4 regions of the Gracilibacillus pellucidus genome follow, and region 1 is predicted to be linked to each of the others. Evidence: riboswitches for the same ligand, from Rfam matches in the RefSeq annotation. Region 1 holds a riboswitch; each other region holds the start of a gene.
The links. A riboswitch is a leader RNA that binds a small molecule or an ion and turns the genes downstream of it on or off. The one in region 1 is predicted to bind thiamine pyrophosphate.
Positions count from the first base shown of each region.

Region 2: it holds a riboswitch for thiamine pyrophosphate, as region 1 does, so the genes downstream of both, tenA (thiaminase II) here and thiW (energy coupling factor transporter S component ThiW) in region 1, are expected to answer to the same signal.
Region 3: it holds a riboswitch for thiamine pyrophosphate, as region 1 does, so the genes downstream of both, tenA (thiaminase II) here and thiW (energy coupling factor transporter S component ThiW) in region 1, are expected to answer to the same signal.
Region 4: it holds a riboswitch for thiamine pyrophosphate, as region 1 does, so the genes downstream of both, SH601_RS06940 (thiamine phosphate synthase) here and thiW (energy coupling factor transporter S component ThiW) in region 1, are expected to answer to the same signal.

Region 1 is NZ_JAWZSR010000002.1:121,452-126,639, reverse strand. Features, by position in the region: gene helD (RNA polymerase recycling motor HelD) at 1-755, shown strand, start outside; gene SH601_RS04000 (aldo/keto reductase) at 908-1,747, shown strand; gene thiW (energy coupling factor transporter S component ThiW) at 1,943-2,443, opposite strand; TPP riboswitch at 2,571-2,685, opposite strand; gene SH601_RS03990 (HAD family hydrolase) at 2,811-3,671, shown strand; gene SH601_RS03985 (L-rhamnose mutarotase) at 3,777-4,091, shown strand; gene SH601_RS03980 (DeoR/GlpR family DNA-binding transcription regulator) at 4,170-4,940, shown strand; gene SH601_RS03975 (CBS domain-containing protein) at 5,057-5,188, shown strand, end outside.
Region 2 is NZ_JAWZSR010000001.1:48,059-53,246, reverse strand. Features, by position in the region: gene SH601_RS00240 (TSUP family transporter) at 1-369, opposite strand, end outside; gene SH601_RS00235 (tetratricopeptide repeat protein) at 633-1,607, shown strand; gene tenA (thiaminase II) at 1,669-2,340, opposite strand; TPP riboswitch at 2,451-2,548, opposite strand; gene SH601_RS00225 (DinB family protein) at 2,603-3,094, opposite strand; gene SH601_RS00220 (methyl-accepting chemotaxis protein) at 3,173-4,891, opposite strand; gene SH601_RS00215 (FAD-binding protein) at 5,094-5,188, shown strand, end outside.
Region 3 is NZ_JAWZSR010000005.1:52,922-58,109, reverse strand. Features, by position in the region: gene SH601_RS10245 (hypothetical protein) at 1-48, opposite strand, end outside; gene SH601_RS10240 (CynX/NimT family MFS transporter) at 302-1,492, opposite strand; gene lepB (signal peptidase I) at 1,668-2,216, shown strand; TPP riboswitch at 2,264-2,372, shown strand; gene tenA (thiaminase II) at 2,481-3,170, shown strand; gene thiD (bifunctional hydroxymethylpyrimidine kinase/phosphomethylpyrimidine kinase) at 3,167-3,991, shown strand; gene thiM (hydroxyethylthiazole kinase) at 3,988-4,776, shown strand; gene thiE (thiamine phosphate synthase) at 4,773-5,188, shown strand, end outside.
Region 4 is NZ_JAWZSR010000003.1:268,864-274,051, reverse strand. Features, by position in the region: gene SH601_RS06960 (MoeB/ThiF family adenylyltransferase) at 1-609, opposite strand, end outside; gene SH601_RS06955 (thiazole synthase) at 602-1,372, opposite strand; gene thiS (sulfur carrier protein ThiS) at 1,379-1,573, opposite strand; gene thiO (glycine oxidase ThiO) at 1,595-2,707, opposite strand; gene SH601_RS06940 (thiamine phosphate synthase) at 2,704-3,318, opposite strand; TPP riboswitch at 3,416-3,513, opposite strand; gene SH601_RS06935 (ferritin-like domain-containing protein) at 3,652-4,095, shown strand; gene SH601_RS06930 (M20 metallopeptidase family protein) at 4,246-5,188, shown strand, end outside.

The DNA.
Region 1 (5,188 bases):
GCTTTGATGCGCAACGAGCTATTCAGCATTTATTTATTGATGAGGCGCAAGATTATACACCTTTCCAGTTTGCGTTGATGAAATTAATGTTTCCTGTTAGTCGAATGACATTGCTAGGTGATATAAACCAAGCTATTTATGCGCATGCTCTAAGAGAAGAGACCTTGTTATCAGAAAAATGGCAAGAAAAACATGAACGAATGGAGTTAACGAGAAGTTACCGTTCTACTGCACCAATTGTGGAATTTACGAAATCATTTATGCCGAAGGGTCACTTAATTGAACCATTTGAACGTGATGGTGACACACCAATTCTGATGGAAGTAGAGCAACAAGAAATGTTGATCGGTAAAATAATGGATCAAATAGAACAATATGAACAAGATGGTAATGAAACAATTGCGCTGATCGGTAAAACGATGGAACAATGTGAACAAATGTATCAGCAGCTCAAGCCATATATGGAAATAGAGTTAATGACACAGGAAGCACATACTTTTGATAAGGGAATTGTCGTCATTCCCGCCTATCTAGCAAAAGGGATCGAATTTGATGCGGTTATCATTACAGACGCATCACACGACAATTTTCAGGATGAATTGGAACGGAACCTTTTCTATACAGCGTGTACAAGAGCAATGCATCATCTAGCACTATTTTCTATTGGCTCTCCAACCCCTTTCATGGATGATATACCGAAACAACAATATCGTCATTACAAAGTGCACCAAATTGGTAATTATGGAAAAGAATAAAATTCGTGTGATATAAAAATCCGGCTATCATATGTCGGATTTTTTGTTCCACCGACAAAATAAGAAGTACTGTGATCTTGAGCACAATGTTTTATATTTTATTTGTTTTGTGGCATTCTAATATACGTAATAAATAAAGGAGGAATGTAGGTATGGCGAAGAATTTAGAGTCAACTACTACGCTACATAATGGTGTGAAAATGCCATGGTTCGGTTTAGGTGTTTTCAAAGTTGAAGAGGGAGAAGAAGTTTATAACTCTGTCAAGTGGGCACTTGAGCACGGCTATAAAAGTATTGATACAGCAGCTGTTTATGGTAATGAAGAAGGTGTAGGAAAAGCAATTAAAGATTCAGGTATTCCTCGTGAAGATCTATTTATTACTACAAAGCTATGGAATGCTGATCAAGGTTATGATGAAACATTTAAAGCATTTGAAACAAGCTTAAATAAATTAGGAATTGATTATTTAGATTTATATTTAATTCATTGGCCAGTTCCTGAACAAAATAAATATAAAGAATCATGGAAGGCTATGGAGCAATTATATAAAGATGGTAAGGTTCGTGCGATTGGCGTAAGTAACTTCAAAGAGCACCATTTAGAAGATCTTATGAAAGATGCAGAAGTAGTACCAATGGTTAATCAAGTAGAATACCATCCACACTTGCAACAACGTGATGTACAAGCATTTTGTAAACAACACAATATTCAATTAGAAGCTTGGTCTCCATTAAAACAAGGGCAGCTTCTTGATGATCCTACTTTAACGAAGATTGCTGAGCGTCACGGTAAAACAACCGTACAAGTAATCTTGCGTTGGGACTTACAACAAGAAGTAGTGACTATTCCAAAATCAGTTAAACAACACCGTATTCAAGATAATGCGGACGTGTTTGATTTCGAACTGTCACAAGAAGAAATGCAATTAATTAATGAAATGAACAAAGATGAACGCGTAGGGGCAGACCCTGACACATTTAATAAACGATAAAATCAAAAAAAGAAAGTTGGGATAGGACCTCAGCTTTCTTTTTTGATGAAGCTATGTCGTCGAGAGAGCGTCTCAAGGACATATCGTTCCCATTAACAAAAGTTCTGTCTTCGAACACGTAACCTCTCACGAACAAACCATTATTTTATTACTATGCTAACGTCATGCGAAGTTCAGTTTATTTTAAAACACCATTTATTTGGGCGAAGCAGGTTGCCTGACAATAGACGTATGCTTAACCTTTGATAATATTAACATTCCAATAATCGCTCCTGTGATACTACTGACGAGAAACCCGGGTAAAAACGCTATTATTCCGGCTGGGGTTCCCATGATGATATTCGCAATTGGTACACAGAGCAGAGCTCCTATTACACCAGTTCCGATAATTTCACCAACACCAGCTAACAGTTTCTTTTTTGTCCAGTGATATAAGTAACCAGCAAATAAAGCACCGATCATTCCACCAGGAAAGGCAAGGATTGTTCCGATGCCTAATAAATTTCGTAATAGTCCGATAACAAAGGCGATAATCACAGCAGGAATTGGTCCGAGTATAACCGCAGAAATGACATTTACAGCATGTTGCACCGGATATGCTTTGGCAATGCCAGTTGGAAACCATAAAAACTGTGAACCTAATACGCCGATTGCCACAAAAACAGCCATCATTGTTAATCGTAACGTTCGATTCAAGTTAACACCCTCCTCATTGATGTGGAACGTGTGTCACTAACCTGAAAAAAGTGTCTCGCTAACCGTTTATTCACATATTAATAACAAAAAAGACCAGATTCTATATTTAGAACCTAGCCATACTATGTGGATAGTTTGACTACTTCCCTCCGCTGGTATAAGCCAGATCAGGTTCTTAGGGTTAAAAGGCTTGATATGTCTTTCTCTCAGCCTGTAATGAACAGGCACCCCTAGTAGTGATAACACGTATATTAATATGGGAAATTATATCAAACAAGTTGGAAATGTCAATGAAAGAATGGGATAAGAGCTGTCATCAACTTCCTACTTTAGGATATGCTATACTTACAGCTAGGAGGGTGATAATATGACATTTTTACCGAAAGCATTATGTTTAGATATGGATGGTACATTATTAAATAATCATAATCAATTAACGGAAAATACACTTACTATTATTCAGTACATAAGACAACAAGGTGTTCGCGTGTTTATCGTAACAGGACGTTCATTAAATGAAGTATTTGACTCGGCACCTGCGGATATCGAATTAGACGGATTTGTAACGGCTAATGGAATGATTACTTATTTAGATGGGGAGAAATTGTTGGAGCATAGCTTATCAACAACACTTGTGGAAAAAGTTATTCAGTCCGCTAGAGAGCATAACATTTATTACGAAGCACACCCAAATGATGGTGATCGTCTATCGTTATTAGAGGATAAACCATATATGGAGAAAATGATTAGTGGTAATAAGCCAGATCAAGTAGGCATTAATGAATGGTTGGAAAGAGAAGATGCAATCAACCATGATATTAAATGGTATGAGCAATTACCAGAACAAAAATATGCAAAAATGTATTGTTTTTCTTCTGAGCAAACAGAAATGAAAAATTGGATTGAGTGTTTAGAGGAACTGAAAAAAGAAACAGATTTTACTACTTCTTCATCTAGTCATCATAATGTAGAAGTTATGGTTAGTGGTGTGAATAAAGCAACGGGAATTAAAGCTTTACTCAATCATTATGGGATTAGCCCTGAACAAACGATGGCAATGGGGGATAGTAATAATGATATTCCGATGATGAAATATGTAGGTTACCCAGTAGGTATGCGTAATGCGACGGATCAAATTAAAGAGTTAGTCACAGATACGACTACCTATACAAATGATGAAGAAGGCGTATACCATTTCTTAAAGAACTATTTTCAAGCTGAAGTATAATTTTGATTTTTTTTATTTATGTTTGTTTGTGGTTTTGTTATAATTAAAACAAACATAAATAAAGTGCTATAAAATGAATGCGATTACATTGATGGGAGGGGTTTGATGGCACGATATATTTTTACAATGGAATGTAAAGAAGGTTCGGAGGAAGAATATAAGGCAAGGCATCAGGCGGTTCATCCAGCGTTATTGCAAGCATTAAAAGAGGTAGGGATAACAAGTTATAGTATTTTTATGGACGGTAATAAGTTATATGCTTATATGGAAGTGGATGATTATCATCGGGCTATGAAGGAGCTTGAAACAAATCCAGCGAACCGCAAGTGGCAGGCATTTATGAGCGATATTTTAGCGATGGATGAGAAAGGTGATCCCAAAATGTATGTAATTGATCAAGAAGTATTCCGCCTTGACTAAACAGTTGAAATTTATGATAATTTTGCCTATAGTCATGTAGTAAACAGTTTTTGTAGATCGAGAAGGTAGGAGAGGCGAATGCTAGTTGCAGAACGACATCAACGAATTGTGGAGGTCGTGAACGAGAAGAAGAGCATTAGAGTGTCTGAGCTTGCAACTCTTTTCTCCGTAACAGATGAAACAATTCGACGTGACTTAGAAAAATTAGAAAAAGAGAAAAAATTAGCAAGAAGTCATGGAGGAGCGGTAAGTATAGATTCCTCTAATGATGGACCAGAAATTCCTTTTCAAGAACGAGAAGTAATGTATGTAAAAGAGAAAAAAGAAATCGCAGAAGAAGCTGTCAAACACATAGTAGAAACCGATAAAATATTGTTAGATGCTAGCACGACAGCATGGTATGTGGCCAAGAACTTGCCGAATATGCCGGTGACGGTTTTAACTAATTCGGTTAATGTTGCGCTGGAATTAAGTAAGAAAAAACAAATCACTGTCATTTCTACAGGCGGTACATTGTTGCAACGGTCTCTTTCATATGTAGGACCACTAGCAGTACGATCGCTTGATGAATACCATGTTAATAAGGCTTTTTTATCTTGCAAAGGGCTTCATTTTGATAAAGGGATTAGCGAGTCCAATGAACAACAAGCGCGTGTAAAACAAAAAATGATGGAAATTGCGGATACATCCTATATTTTAGCTGACCATCATAAGTTCCATTCTCAAGCATTTGCTCATGTAGCGTCGCTCTCTCATGTAGAACGAATTGTGACAGATAGCCATGCAGAAAATAAAGATGTGGAAAGTTTGCAAGAGCTGGGACTAGAGGTTATCAAAGCACTTCGTTAAGCATAGCATCAACGAAGTGCTTTTTCATTGAAAAAACTTCCATGTTTTCAAGTGCAAGTTTTAAACAAAGCTGTCCATACTACACTATGATGGCTGAATACAAGGAGGTTTTCGAAGTGAAAACAGTTAGAGATATTATGGCGGATAACGTATCAGCGTGTAAGCCAACTGATACATTATCAGAAGCAGCTACATTAATGAAAGAAAGAAATGTTGGGGCTATTCCTGTATGTAGTGATAATCAAGAG
Region 2 (5,188 bases), on a different contig from region 1:
ATCTTTTTTGATTAACGTATAAACCGCTACGAGAGCTAGCATTATAAGCATTAATGGCTTCATAATTACTGGATCGATTAAATGAACCGTCCATGCACCGACTATAGAGCCAGTGAAAGCGACTAAAAACAGTTTATAAATAGAGGACAAATCTAGTTTTCCTGATCGAAAGAATACATAAGAACTAGTAAACGATCCCATTGTGCCTACTAGTTTATTCGTTGCCACTGCAGCTGCAGGATTCATCCCTGTTGATAATAGAACCGGCAATGTAATAAGTCCTCCACCGCCAGCAACTGAATCGATAAATCCAGATAAAAAACCAAACAAAACTAATATAAGAATTAACGTCAAATCAAGTTCAGCCAAATCCACTCTTCCCTTCGCTCGACATACTTTTCTATTATAGCGATTGAACGATAATTAATAAAGGGGTATTTCTATCAGTAGGAACTAATAGCCTTTTGTATAACTGTTATCATATTCAGTACTATTGCCTCAGTTACATCTTCCAATATTTCCATTACAATGGATAATGTGTTTTTTTAGAATAGATAAAGTGAGACATCAATCAGTGGGGGTTTTACGGACTCATGCACCGTGATAAAAAGAAGAAGTGAGGAAGTGAGGAAGTGAAAAAAGGAATAATAAGTATATTTTTTCTATTATTATTAGCTTTATTTTCAGGATGCTCTCTATTTAGCTCAACTGATCCTGATTTTTCACGTGAGCAATATGATAAATGGTATGAACAAGGAAAATTTGACGAAGCTGCAAATTACATTGAGGAACGTTTAGAAAAATATCCTGAAGATCCTTATCTATACAATGAAAAAGGATACATGCTTAATATGCAGGAACAATATGAGGAAGCATTAAAGGCTCTTGATGAAGCTATCGAATTAGATGATAAATTAGACAATGCCTATACAAACCAAGCATTATCATACAATGAGCTTGGAGAATATGAAAAAGCAATTATTGCTGCACAAAAAGCAATTGATATTAGTGACCAAGAACCAGAACAATTTATTAATATGGGAAATGCTCACTTCGGATTAGAAAGAGATGAAAACGCAATTGAATATTACGATAAAGCGTTAGAAATCGAGCCTGATACTCCATATGCGTTATATGGTAAAGGGGTTGCTTTATATTTTCTAGAAGAATTTGAAAAATCTATTGAAAACTTAAATAAATACATAGAAGCGGATCCGACAGATAAAGACGCATTGTGGTATCTTGTCTATGCAGCTGATTCTCTCGGTGAATACCACGCAACCATTCCATATTTAGATCAACTTATTGAACTGAATACAGATCAACAATTAGATGCTATCGATTATAAAGGATTAATGTTAGCATACAATGGTGATTTTGAAGAGTCAGAAGATGTATATGATACCATTATCGATCAATTTAACACAGAGGCAATTGGTTATTATGGCAAAGGGGTTGCTCTCGTACTTCAAGGTGATACAGATGAAGGGCTTAAACAGTTATCATCTGCCATCCAAATCAATCCAGAATTAAAAGATACAGCGTACAGCGATCCATTGTTTGCAAGTGTATATGACGATGAAACCTTTATTGAACTAACAGAATAAACTGCTTTTTAAGGGTGTACAGATGTACTGTACACCCTTTTCACATCTTTAATTGATTAACTTAACCTTTCACCAGCCATTCTTCTTTCTTCTCAACCATGTCCCAAAACATATATTCAAATTGACTAGTTTTGACCACAATCTCCTCTAATCGAGCTAGTTCCTTTTCTGGCTTATCTTCTGCTATTCGATTCATAAGCTGTTTCGTTTCTTCTGCTAATGCTGTAAACTCAGCTGAGCTATACATCTCTATCCAGCTTTTATAGAAGTTATCTGTTAATGATCCTGGACGTTTAGCCAGTTCTTTGCCAATGAAATTATAGCTCCATTCACATGCAAGCACGGATGCTACAACATTCTCTACACCGCCTCGTTGCGACAAATTCAACATATAACTGGTATATGCTGTCGTAATAGCAGATGCTTCTGTCTTCTCTAATTCTTCTTTGGTAATACCAAAATCAGCTGCATATTTTCGATGCAAATCCATTTCTACATCTAACACACCGTGTAACAATTTAGCAAATGTTGTCATCTCTTCTAAATCATCCGCTTTTGCACTGCCAATTGCAAAAAGTCTAGCGTAATCAATTAAGTAAACATAATCTTGCTTCAACCAATGTCTGAACTTATCCTGTTCTAACGTACCATCACCTAATCCTCTTACGAAAGGATGGTCCAAATAAGCAGTCCAAATAGGTTCTACTCTTTTCCATAGACGATCTGTAAACATGTCATTCTCTCCTTTTTTGTGAAACCATAAGTAGAGTATCAAAACAGCAAAAAGCCCATCTTCTATGTAAGAAAATGGGCTGGTTAAAAGCAAATAGAAAAATATCTAATGCACTAACCATTCCACTTCCCTACGCTAGTCTTAACTAGATCAGGTTCAAAGGGTCGATTTACTCTCTCAGCATCTACATGCTCCCCTAGTCGAATAGGTTTCTATTATTTCGTTCCAGTTTTAGTATACTATGATAGTCTTTCATTAACAATCAAGATAATGAGGTTAAAAACTCTTTTATTTGTTGCTTATGATGGTTATCATGCCAAACAAATACGTTTATATAGTTAAACATGGAATGTGGATATCCTGAAAAAGCATCAAGCTCCTCACCATCTAACGTAAAAGTAGCATAAAACTGTTTCTCTGTTTTTTCCTTTAACCCTTGAATGAGTTGGGTTCTCGCTTCTTTTTGCTCTTTTAGCAATTGTTCTTTGCTGATTCCAGATAAAGCATATTCCGCTGCGGGTTGATTGATTACTTCAAATTCAACACTTTCTATATCGGCATTTTCCTTCATTTTCGGCATTAACTCTTTTAATATGTAACGGTCCCAAGAAGTAATATGACTTATAATCTCTGCTGGAGTCCATTTTCCTTTTTTAATTGGTGTGAAAAAATATTTATCTTCTACCTCTTGTAAAGATTGACTCCATTCATTGAACTTAGCTAATTCCTGAATAGTTTCATTGATTTTTTCCATATTACCGCTCCTCTCCATTTACTTCAATTATAACACGATTCCCGTTCACATACACATATTGGAAAAGGAGTTAATTGGTTATATCTTAAATTTACGGACTAGATTGTTCAAATTATCAGCTAATGTTTCTAATTCATTGGAATTGGATGACACTTCTTCCATAGAACTACTTGCTTGTTGTGCAGAAGCTGAGGTTTGTTCGACACCTGCTGCAGATTCTTCGGATATAGAAGCAATCTCTTCTATAGAACTATTTATTTCTTTACTAGAAGTAGAAATATCAGACAAATTAGTTGTTACGTTCTTAATACTTGATACCATCTCATTCACCGCTGTATTAATTTGCTCAAATGTCTGACCAGTTTTTTCGATTTGGCTCGCTCCTGCTTCTACTTCTCCATATCCTTGCTCTAATGATTGCGAAACATTTGCTGATTCATTTTGAATGTTAGCGACAATTCCTGTAATATCAGAAACAGACTCACCAACTTGTTCAGCGAGCTTTCTTACCTCATCTGCAACAACTGCAAATCCTTGGCCATGCTCACCTGCTCGAGCTGCTTCAATCGCTGCGTTTAATGCTAACAAGTTTGTTTGTTCTGCAATATCTTTGATTACAGCAACAAGTTGAGATATTTGTTTCGATTGATCATCTAATCCGCGCACTTTCGTTACAGCATCCTGCACAATATCATGAATACGTTCCATTTGTTTAACAGATGACTCCATCATTTCACTACCATTCGTTGTCATCTGTAATACATCTGTTGACGCTTCCCTAATTTGTTCACCATTAAGATTAGCTTCAGCCACTTTTTGTGCAAATTCACTCATATTACTAGATACATCACTTGCATGATCTGCCTGTGCTTCCGTTCCTGATGCTAATTCCTGCATTGTGACGGCAATTTGTTCTGTTCCTGCCTTCACCTCATTAGCAGACTGATTTAATTCTTTACTTTGTGAACCTACTGTCGTTGACACTTCAGATACTCGGCCTATCATATTTTTCAAAGAGTAACTCATTTGATTAATGGAGGTTGCTAATTGACCAATCTCATCATTAGAATCATCGTCCAACTGCTCTACTTGCAAGTTACCTTGTGCAATTTCATTACTAACATTTACAACTTTCGATAAATTACGTGTGATAGAACGGTTTACTATCGTAATTAAAACAATACTAGTAATCACTGAAATGACAATGGCAATAATGAGAGCTAAAAATGCTGCTTGTTGACTGTCTTCTGCTCTATCAGCCGTTTTTTGCATTTCCTTATGCAATAAATCTTTCAATGCATCAATATTTTCAACAGCTTCTACCCGTATTTCTTTAGCCTGTTCTGCTCGACTAGCCGCTAAATGTTCATTGCCAGCATCCATATAGCTAACCACTTCTTCAAAAGCATAGTTATAAGATTCATCTAATACGATTGCTTCTTCATACATTTTCATTTGTTCATCTGTATCCATATTGGCTTCTATTGCCTCACGTAAATGATACACTTCTTCTCTCTGTTCATTGAATTCATCTGTAATTTCTGTTGATGGATTTTCCATATATCGATATAAACTTACTGCTTTCGCTCTAATTAAAGAAGCCATATCAGCTGCATTTACCGATGTTTCTTCACTAGTTTCCATTGAATGAATCGCTGACTTTATATTATTCAATAAAGCACCAGTTACGACTGTCGAAATCACAAATAATGTTAAAACAAGGCCTAGAATAATGGTATACTTTCTACCTATATTAATATCCTTAAACCTTAACTTTCTCAAATTAAGCTTTCTCATTTTTATCCCCCTAGATTTATATCACTATATATATATGACTATATTACCATTACTTAAGCTATATTTCTATCCGTTGTGTCAGATTATTTCGACAAAAATAATCATTATATATAAAGTTGCCATCTCGCTCTCCACTCTTCTTTGCGAAATATGATAGAATTAAAATGAAAACGTTCTTATATTAAAGGGGGATAACAGAATAATGAAAAAGACAAATTGGGCAGGAAATTATACATATAGTACAACCAATTGGCATGAACCTGGTAGCGTGGAAGAAGTCCAACATTTGGTCAAAGA
Region 3 (5,188 bases), on a different contig from region 1:
GTGAGAAATGGTTAGTATCATCATGACAAAAACGAAGGATTTCCTCATTAGATAACCATCTCCATTTCTTGTAACTATAACAGTATACACCTGATATAAGTTCAGGTAAAGTAGTCAATCTATCTACATATACCCTATTCTGGAAATAATAAACCGGTATTTCTCCAAACATCGTCGTTAACACATCAAGCCGATACATAAACAATATGCCAGAACGCCTTGAATTATTCATCAATCAACGATGTTAACTGTTCATACATGTATCCTTTACGAATAATGGGTATAAAAAAAGCGCTATGATTCATAGCACTTTTTTGTTTCGTCCTGCACCTAGTCCGCAAGCCATCATAATGACAGTGAAGATAATAATGGTAGTGATAGAAGGATGCCAGCTACCAGTCATATCAAAGATTAGACCAATTACAATTGGACCGACTGCGGCTAATAAGTAGCCAAATGATTGTGACATGCCTGATAGTTCAGCAGCTTGTCTTGCGTTTGATGTTCTGAGTCCAAGTAGAGCTAATGCTAAACTAATCGAAGCTCCTAACATGATCCCGATCAAGGTGACCGCAATCGTTATACCTACTATACCAGGTTCAACATAAAGCATACTATAGCCGATAATACCAAATAGTCCTGTGACAGCTACGATAGGCTGTTGATTCGATAATCTGCTGGCAATCACTGGTGTGAAGAATGTAATAGGTACACTTATAAATTGCATATAAGCAACATACCAGCCTGCTGTAGAAGCAGTCAATTCATAAGAAATTAATATTTCTGCTAGCCATGAGACTGTTACATAAAATAAGAAAGACTGTAATCCCATAAAGAATGTTACAAACCATGCGGTAGGTGAACGTAACAATTTACCGATGCTTGCTTCATACAATTGTGGATCTTCTTCTTTTGGCTGTTTACTCATGACGAATAACCAAACAAGTATACCGACAATGGTTAATATACTCCAACTAGCTAATGACCATTTCCATCCAATTCCTGCAGTTGTGGTAATAGGTACACTTAAACCAGATCCGAGTGCCGCAAAAATAGACATCGAAGTGGAGTACGCACCTGTCATTACACCAATTTTCTCTGGGAATTTACTTTTAATTAAGCTTGGTAAAATAACATTGATAATAGCAATTCCAACCCCGATTAAGATCGTACCAATAAATAATAAAATAATGGATGAGGTAGAACGAATCCAAATACCAATAAGGATGGTAATCAAACCGTAAAGTAATGCTTTTTCGTTACTTGTTCGGTTGGCGATTTTAGGTGCGATGGGTGACATAAAGGCAAAAGCGATTAAAGGTAAACTTGTTAACAAGCCAGCACTCCAATTGCTAATGTTTAAATCTGAACGAATAATCCCGATAATAGGACCAACTGATGTAATTGCAGGACGTAAATTAAATGCTAAAAGGATAATTCCTACAATAAGCAGACCAGTATACAGTCTCTTTGTGTCCTGTTGTTTTTCCATTTGTTCACCTGATTTCTATAGTATTATTAACAACTAGTTATAGATATGTGCTAAAATAAGTAAGTAGCGCTATGCTACTAGATTTTGCATTATAATAGAATACCATACATTAATTATAGGCAAAAGTTAATTGTTTTAAAAAAAGCTCATTATGATGAAAGAAGGTCACATTTGTATGGATAATCCAGTCGTTAAAGAAATACTTTCATGGTTAAAAGCACTACTGATAGCTATTGTCATCGTCCTCCTTTGTCGTCACTTTTTAATTACTCCGTCTATTGTAAAGGGAGAATCAATGATGCCCAATTTAGAGAATGGAGATCGGATTATTTTAAGTAAGATTAGTAGTATTGAACGATTTGATGAAATTGCTTTTGAAGCACCAGATGAGAATGAAAACTATGTGAAACGTGTCATCGGTTTACCAGGTGATACAGTTGAGGTGAGAGATGATGATTTGTATATCAATGGGGAAAAATATGAGGAACCATATTTGGATGAGTACAAATCGTTATTATCAGATGGACAGACGCTTACAAATGATTTTACACTAGAGGATATAACCGGAGTAGATACCGTGCCAGAAGGTTATATATTTGTACTAGGAGACAACCGTAGAATAAGTAAAGATGGTCGTGCATTTGGTTTTATTGATGAAGATTCTATAATTGGTGACGTGAAGTTCCGTATATGGCCACTACGCTCATTCGGATTTATTAAATAGTTGACAATCGTAGTGATACATGTTTTATTGGTAATAACTTCATAATAAAAATCCACTAGGGGTGCTACAAAAGTAGCTGAGATAAGAATGTGTTTTCTTGATCCCTTTGAACCTGAACTGGTTAGAACCAGCGGAGGAAAGTGGAGTCGGTCGGTGTACTTCATTTCTGCACCTTACTTTTGATATATGATTTCAAAAGCCGCTCTGCTTTTAGCAAGTGGCTTTTTATTATGGAAAAATATAAAAAAGTGGAGGCTGGAAATGATGAAATTTAGTCAAGTTTTGCGAGAATCAGCAGAGGATATTTACCAAGGAATTTTTGAACACCCATTTGTAGTTGGTATCGGAGAAGGCAATTTACACAAGGAAGCAATTGTTCATTATGTGAAGGCAGATTTTGAATATTTAAATGCTTTTATGAACATTTATGGAATTGCAATTGCTAAAAGCAGCACAAGAGAAGATATGAACTATTTTTATGACAAAATCGGTTTTGTTTTGAATAGCGAAATCCATCCACACCATAATTTATGCGAGGTGGCAGGGGTAGATTATGAAGAATTGCAAGGCTATCCATTACCACCAACAGCCAATCATTATGTGACACATATGAAAAGTGTTGCCCAACAAGGCTCGATGGGAGAGCTAATTGCAGCACTACTACCATGTCCATGGACATATTTAGAGATTGGGCATCACTTGAAAGAGAAATATCAACCGACAGAAGACCATCCTTTCTATGAATGGATTACTTTCTATGCGAAAGAGGATACAGCATCTGTGACAACGGAATTATGTGAACGTATTGATAAATGGGCAGAAAATGTTGGGGAAGAAGAGAAGGAAAAAGCAAAACAAGCCTTTATTAAAAGCTGTCAGCTTGAGTATCTATTTTGGGATATGGCTTACAATGTGGAGGAGTGGCCATTTTCTTTAGAGGGGGTACAACAATGAGTAAGGTAGCATCAGCACTGACGATAGCTGGAACAGATCCATCTGGTGGTGCGGGTATACAAGCAGATTTGAAAGTATTTCAAGAGCGACAAGTATATGGTATGAGTGTTATTACTTCTGTAGTGGCACAAAATACGTTAGGTGTTCAAGATGTTCAGCATTTGCCTATTGATTTTATTGAAAAGCAGTTAGATGCTGTATTATCAGATATACCACCTCAAGCAGTCAAAACAGGAATGATTGCTACAGTTGAGATGATGGAGCTCGTTGCTAGTAAACTAGCAAAAACAACTATTCCTTATGTGATTGACCCTGTTATGATAGCGAAAAGTGGTGATTCACTAATGGATATCACATCACGACAAGTGATCCGAAATACATTAGTTCCACTTGCTACTGTCGTAACACCAAATGTACCAGAAGCAGAAAGTTTAGTAGGTTTTGAGATTCATTCTAATCAAGAGGCAGAAAATGCAGCTAAAGTAATCGTAGAAGAATTAGGGGCGAAAGCAGCTGTTGTAAAAGGTGGCCATTTAGAAGGAGAAGCAACCGATGTTTTGTATGATGGAAGTAGCTTCAGTTATTTTAAAGCGGATCGCTATGAAACAAAGCATACACATGGAACTGGTTGTACTTTTTCAGCTGCGATAACGGCAGAATTAGCCAAAGGTAAATCTATTAAAGAGGCAGTAACGGTTGGTAAAGATTTTATAACGGATGCTATTCAATATCCATTAGCGTTGGGGAATGGGTATGGTCCGACCAATCATTGGGGATATAGATTGAAAGGTTTGCCACAGCAACAGGAGGTGTTGAAATGAGTCATTTACTTGAAAAGGTTAGACAAGAAAAACCGTTAATTCATAATATGACGAACCAAGTCGTGATGAATTTCACCGCGAACGGTTTATATGCTGTAGGTGCTACTCCTGTTATGACACATGCGAAAGAAGAAGTAGAAGAGATGGCAAAGAATGCTAGTGCTCTTTTATTGAATATAGGAACGTTGACGACAGAACAAGTAGAGGCAATGATTCTTGCAGGGAAATCCGCTAACAAGGCGGGGGTCCCTGTCGTATTAGATCCAGTTGGTGTAGGTGCGACAACATTTCGTACAACAGCAGCTAAGCAAATTTTGCAAGAAGTTCAGATAGCCTGTATTAGAGGAAATGCAGGTGAAATAGCCAATTTAGCGGATATTGATGTACAAGTTCGTGGTGTCGATAGCGCTAGCGATATGGATGAAAGACAGTTAGCGAGTGAAGCGTATAAGAGGTTACAAGTACCATTAGCGATCACCGGTGCGACAGATATTGTGATTAATAAAGAGGAACAGGTGATGATCTCTGGAGGGCATCCACTCCTGACAAAAGTTACGGGAACTGGTTGTTTATTATCTTCTGTTATTGCTGCTTTTTTAACCGTAACAGAAGATGTGACTAGTGCTATAGTAGATGCACTTAGTTATTATAGTGTAGCAGCAGAAAATGCGGCAACAAACCAGATATATCCAGGTAGCTTTCAAGTAGCATTTCTTGATCAATTAGCTGCAGTGGATGGAGAAGAAATGGATAAGAAAAAAAGCCGAATTAGGAGTTTTGAATGATGGAACGACAGTTATTGTCCGTATATTTTATTCTTGGTAGTAATGATACAGAAGAAGACCCTTTATACATATTGGAACAAGCTTTACAAGGTGGGATAACGCTTTTCCAATTTCGTGAAAAAGGTTCTGATGCACTTAATAGCGAAGCGAAAAAGCAATTAGCGAAACAGATGAAAAAGCTTTGCCACGTATATCAAGTTCCTTTTTTCGTTAATGATGATGTTGATTTGGCGGTAGAAATAGGTGCTGATGGTGTACATGTCGGACAGGATGATATGCCGATTAGTGAAGTACGGAAGCAAGTCCCTAAAGGTTGTTTCATAGGGGTATCTGCGACAAATGTGCAAGAGGCCGTACAGGCGAAAGCAGATGGTGCAGATTACATAGGTGTAGGTCCTATTTATAGTACGAA
Region 4 (5,188 bases), on a different contig from region 1:
CAATGTCTCTGTTACTTGGTGGGAGACAACCATTTGCACTGCTGGACTAATAATCCCGACTGTATCACAAGTAGCTCCATCATTCGGTATATGATCCATCAGACAGTGTAAACAAGGACTATTTTCAGGCAGTACAGTAAAGGTTACACCGTAGCTTGATACACACGCACCATAGATCCATGGCTTGTGATGTTTTTGGCAAACATCATTTAGTATTAATCTTGTATCAAAGTTATCCGTTGCATCAATGACAACATCTACTTGTGGCACGATATTTTCTAGTTCTTCTACTCCCGCATCGATTACTTTTGCATGGATGATAGTAGAATGATTAATCTCCTCTAACCTCTTCTTTGCTGCAATTACCTTTGGTGTTTTCGCCTCCACGTCCGCTTCAGAAAAAAGCTGTTGCCGTTGTAAATTAGAAGCTTCCACATAATCACGGTCAAGCAATGTTAGTGTACCAACTCCAGCTCTTGCTAGCATTTCTGCATTGCTTGATCCAAGCGCACCAACTCCTACAATTGCTACATGACTTTCTTGTAATCTACGTTGTCCCTCTTCTCCGATAGGTTGAAACAGCATTTGACGATGATAACGATTATTCACTTACACTAACTCCTTCTTTCGGACTACTTGCTACAGCATAGTCCTTCTTCGCTATTCTGCCTGCCTCAAATCCTAATCTACCAGCATGAACAGCTAGCTTCATCGCTTCTGCCATCTTAACAGGATCATCTGCTCCTGAAACTGCTGTATTCAACAGAACACCGTCCGCTCCTAATTCCATTGCATATGCTGCATCGCTCGCAGAACCGATTCCAGCATCTACTATTACTGGCACATTTGCTTGTTCAATAATAAATTGCAAGTTTAATGGATTAATAATCCCTTGTCCTGAACCAATCGGGGACGCTCCAGGCATGATAGCGTGAGCACCTAATTCTTCTAATTTTCTAGCAAGTACTACATCATCTGACGTATATGGCAAAACAGTAAAGCCTTCAGCTAGTAATATTTCAGTAGCTTTTATTGTTTCAACAGGATCAGGTAGTAATGTTCGATCACAGCCTATTACTTCCACTTTAATCATGTCACATAATCCAGAAGCATCTGCTAATTTAGCAATCCTAACTGCTTCTTCTGCATTTTTTGCCCCAGCAGTATTCGGTAAAAAGCGATACTTCTTTTGATCAATTTTTTCCAAAAAGTTTGGTTGTTCTGGATCATAAATGTTCATTCGCCGAACAGCAAACGTTAGTATTTCTGTTTCTGATACATCCACTGCTTGTTTTTGCACATCATAGTTTGGATATTTACCTGTACCTAACAATAAACGAGATTGAAAAGTGTATTTTCCTATATTCAACATATTTAATCATCCTCCTCCAACAAAATGAACAATTTCTAAACGATCACCTTCTGAAAGGCTCGTTCCCTGATGATGTTCTTTTCTCAAAATAACTTGATTATGTTCAATGATTAATGACTTTTTTTCTAATCGTAACTCTTTTAATAAATCTGCTATATTCGTAACCTGATCATTCACTGTTAATGCATCACCGTTTATCATTATCTTCAAATCTATTCCTCCTCATACAGAGACTAGCCGCTCCCTTGTTAAGGAAAAAGCAGTTAAAAAATGCTGATTCACTTGTTTGCCCTCGATAAAATCCGCCATAAAAGTGGCTGTTCTTGCTGCTAATAATATGCCATTACGATAGTGCCCAGTAGCAACAAATAACCCCGATACATCTGGTACTTCCCCTAAGTAAGGGAGCCCGTCATGTGTCATCGGACGCACACCTGCCCATATTTTTTCGATAGATGCTTTGTTTAACGCCGGTAGTATTTGTTTTGCTCGCGATAATAAATGAAGGACACTCGCTACCTTGACATCTTTGTCCGTTTGATTTGGCTTCGAAGTAGCACCAATAATCAGTCTGTTTCCTCGCTTTGGTACGATATAGCAACCTTCTGTGAAAATGGTAGATTGGATCAATGGTTTATCCGTAATAACAGACAAGCATTCTCCTTTTATCGGTGTAATTCCTTTAATAAAACTTGAAAAACGACCGCTCTTAAATCCACAAGTCATCACTACAGCATTCGCATAATAGCTGTCGTCCGTAGTAGTAACTCCGATCACTTTCCCATGCTCAACAATAAAATCAGTCACCTCTGTTTGCTCATATATCACCGCACCATGACGCTCAGCTCCTCTTGCAAATGCCTTCGTTAAATGTGGTGCAGATACTTGACCTTCTGTCGGACAGTAAAGCGCGGCATAAAAGTCTGTAGCAAGTTCTTTTTCTGGCACGGTAGATGCGGAAATGATTCTTGCCTCTTTTCCTTGTTCTGTTTGAAACGTTGCAATCCTTTTTAATCGTGGTAATTCGTCCTCGTGATAGACAAGTTTCAATGCACCTTTTTCGATTAATTGAATGTCCACACCACTATCCTCTAACAACTCTTGTGCTAATGAAGGAAATAAGGCTCTACTTTCTTTGGCAAATTGAAATAAAGCTGAGTTCTGTTCAAATTCCATCTGTACACCTAGCATACCCGCTGCCGCACTTGATGCCTCTGCAGCTATTTCGTTTGCTTCTAGCAACAATACTCTGTAACCTCGTTTACTTAATTGATAAGCAATCGATGTTCCCATTACTCCTCCACCAACGACAATTTGGTCAAATGCTTGCTTCATACGACGCCTCCTTCCACTTTGTCGAACACGTCACGATAGTGCTTTAAAGCTTTGACTGGATCTTCGGCATCCCATATTCCTGACATAATCGCTATCCCGTTTGCACCAGCAGCAAGCACTTGGTGTACATTACTCGTATGTATTCCACCAATGGCAATGACCGGAAGAGACACATTGCGAGTTAACTCAGCCAATGCGGCAACCCCTCTTGGCTCTGCACCACGTTTAGAGTTGCTTGGAAAGATATGACCATACAGTAAATAATCCGCACCCTGTTGTTCTGCATCTAATGCTTCTGCAAGTGAATGAACAGACTTACCAACTAATAAATGAGGAAAACAAGCTTTTACATTCGCAATGGTAAGACTATGATAAGCTAATTGAGCTCCTCCACATCGCTTCACATGTGCCACATCGACACGATCATTAATGATAATCCGTTCTCGTGGTACATCTGTATCCATTAGTCTATCAGCAAGATCGGCTATCTCTTGTGCTGTTTTTTTCTTCTCACGCAGATGAAAAAAATCAAGCAACTCCATATTTCTCGCAACGAAATCTAACTCTTTCTCTGTTAATCTTCCATTTGAAATAAGGTGTATTCCTTGCATTGTCATTACTCCTTTGATTCGGTAGTGAAAAGAACGTCAAAAAGCCACTCACCCAGCATGGACAAGTGGCATAATTAAAAGCAGTTTAGATAAATCAGTGCTTTTCCTACCACTTCCCTCCGCTGGTGTTAACCAGATCAGGTTCAAAGGGTCCGAAGAATCGTCTCAGCCTAAAAGGCTCCCCTAGTGTTCATTACTATTTTATTCGCTTACAAAAAAAGAATAACATATCATATATTTTTTTCCAATAAAAATCTAGTATTTATGTTTAAACTTTTTGTAAAAGGGTAGATATATAGTGTAGAGATAATAATGAAAGGATGTTGAACGTAAATGGCACAAGATCAAGCAAAATTACAAGAGCTTATCGATGGATTAAATGTAGACTTAGCAAATGAGTATGCGGCAACGATTATGTATACGTATCACGCATCTGTTGTATCAGGATTATATCGCTCCTTCCTAAAACCATTTTTTGAAGATGAGATAAATGATGAAATCGGACATGCTTTATACTTATCCGATAAAATCAAAACATTAGGTGGTACACCAACAACCACTCCAGCAAAAGTCGAGCAACTAACAGATGTGAAAGAAATGTTAGAAGCGACACTTAAAGCAGAAACAGAAACAATTGAACGTTATGAGACAAGAAAACAACAAGCAGATGAGCTTGGTTTAACAGAATTAGTGGTTAAATTAGAAGATATTATTGCAGACGAAACAGGTCACAAAGAAGAAACAGAACGCCTTTTAGCAGATAAAAGCTTTCAATAAGTAGAAACAGCCTCCGGTTTTGGAGGTTGTTTTTTTGTGTTTAGTAAAGAACAGAAATATCGTTTCATTCATTATTAAAACATTAACAACAAACTGAATTTTCTCTATTTATGTTATAATGAGAAGAAATTCTTTTTTCGGGGTGAGAAAATGAGGGACACTTTATTCGAAGAAATTGATGCATTATATGAAGAAATGGTCGAAATGAGAAGGTTTTTACATCAACATCCAGAGCTGTCCTTTCAAGAAGAGAAAACAGCTGCTTTTATACAAGAACAATATCAATCATTACATATTCCTTATGAAGCAAATGTCGGCGAAAATGGGGTTGTAGCAACATTAAAAGGAACTAAACCAGGAAAAACGGTTGCCTTACGCGCAGATTTCGATGCGTTACCTATTCAAGATGAAAAAGAGGTAAGCTATAAATCAAAAAAAGAGGGGGTCATGCATGCTTGTGGGCATGACGGACACACGACGACACTTTTAGCAGTTGCAAAAGTGTTACAGAAACATCAAGACAAATTAGCTGGTACGGTTGTCTTTATTCACCAACATGCAGAGGAACTTGTTCCTGGTGGTGCAAAAGCAATGATTGAAGCTGGCGCCCTAGCGAATGTAGATGTTGTTTACGGAACACACCTTTGGACAAATACACCATATGGCGTCGTCCAAACCGCTCCAACGAACTTTATGGCAGCTGCTGACTCCTTTACGATACAACTTAAAGGAAAAGGTGGTCATGGTGCCATCCCCCATCAGACAAAAGATCCTGTTGTCGCTGGATCACAGCTTGTTATCAACTTACAACAAATTGTCAGTAGACGTATCGATCCGCTGGAAACTGCCGTCATAACAATCGGTAAATTCCTTTCAGGCAATGTCTTTAACGTGATACCAAATACCGCGGTCATCAGTGGTACTATACGTACATTTAATGCAGAAGTGCAACATTTTATTAAAGCAGAAATGGAGAAAGTTATCAAAGGAACGTGCCTTAGCTACGATATGGCCTATGATTTTGACTATGCATTTGGCTATCCACCAGTTGTGAACCATCCCGAATATGCGGAGAAAGTACTAGAAGCTGCCA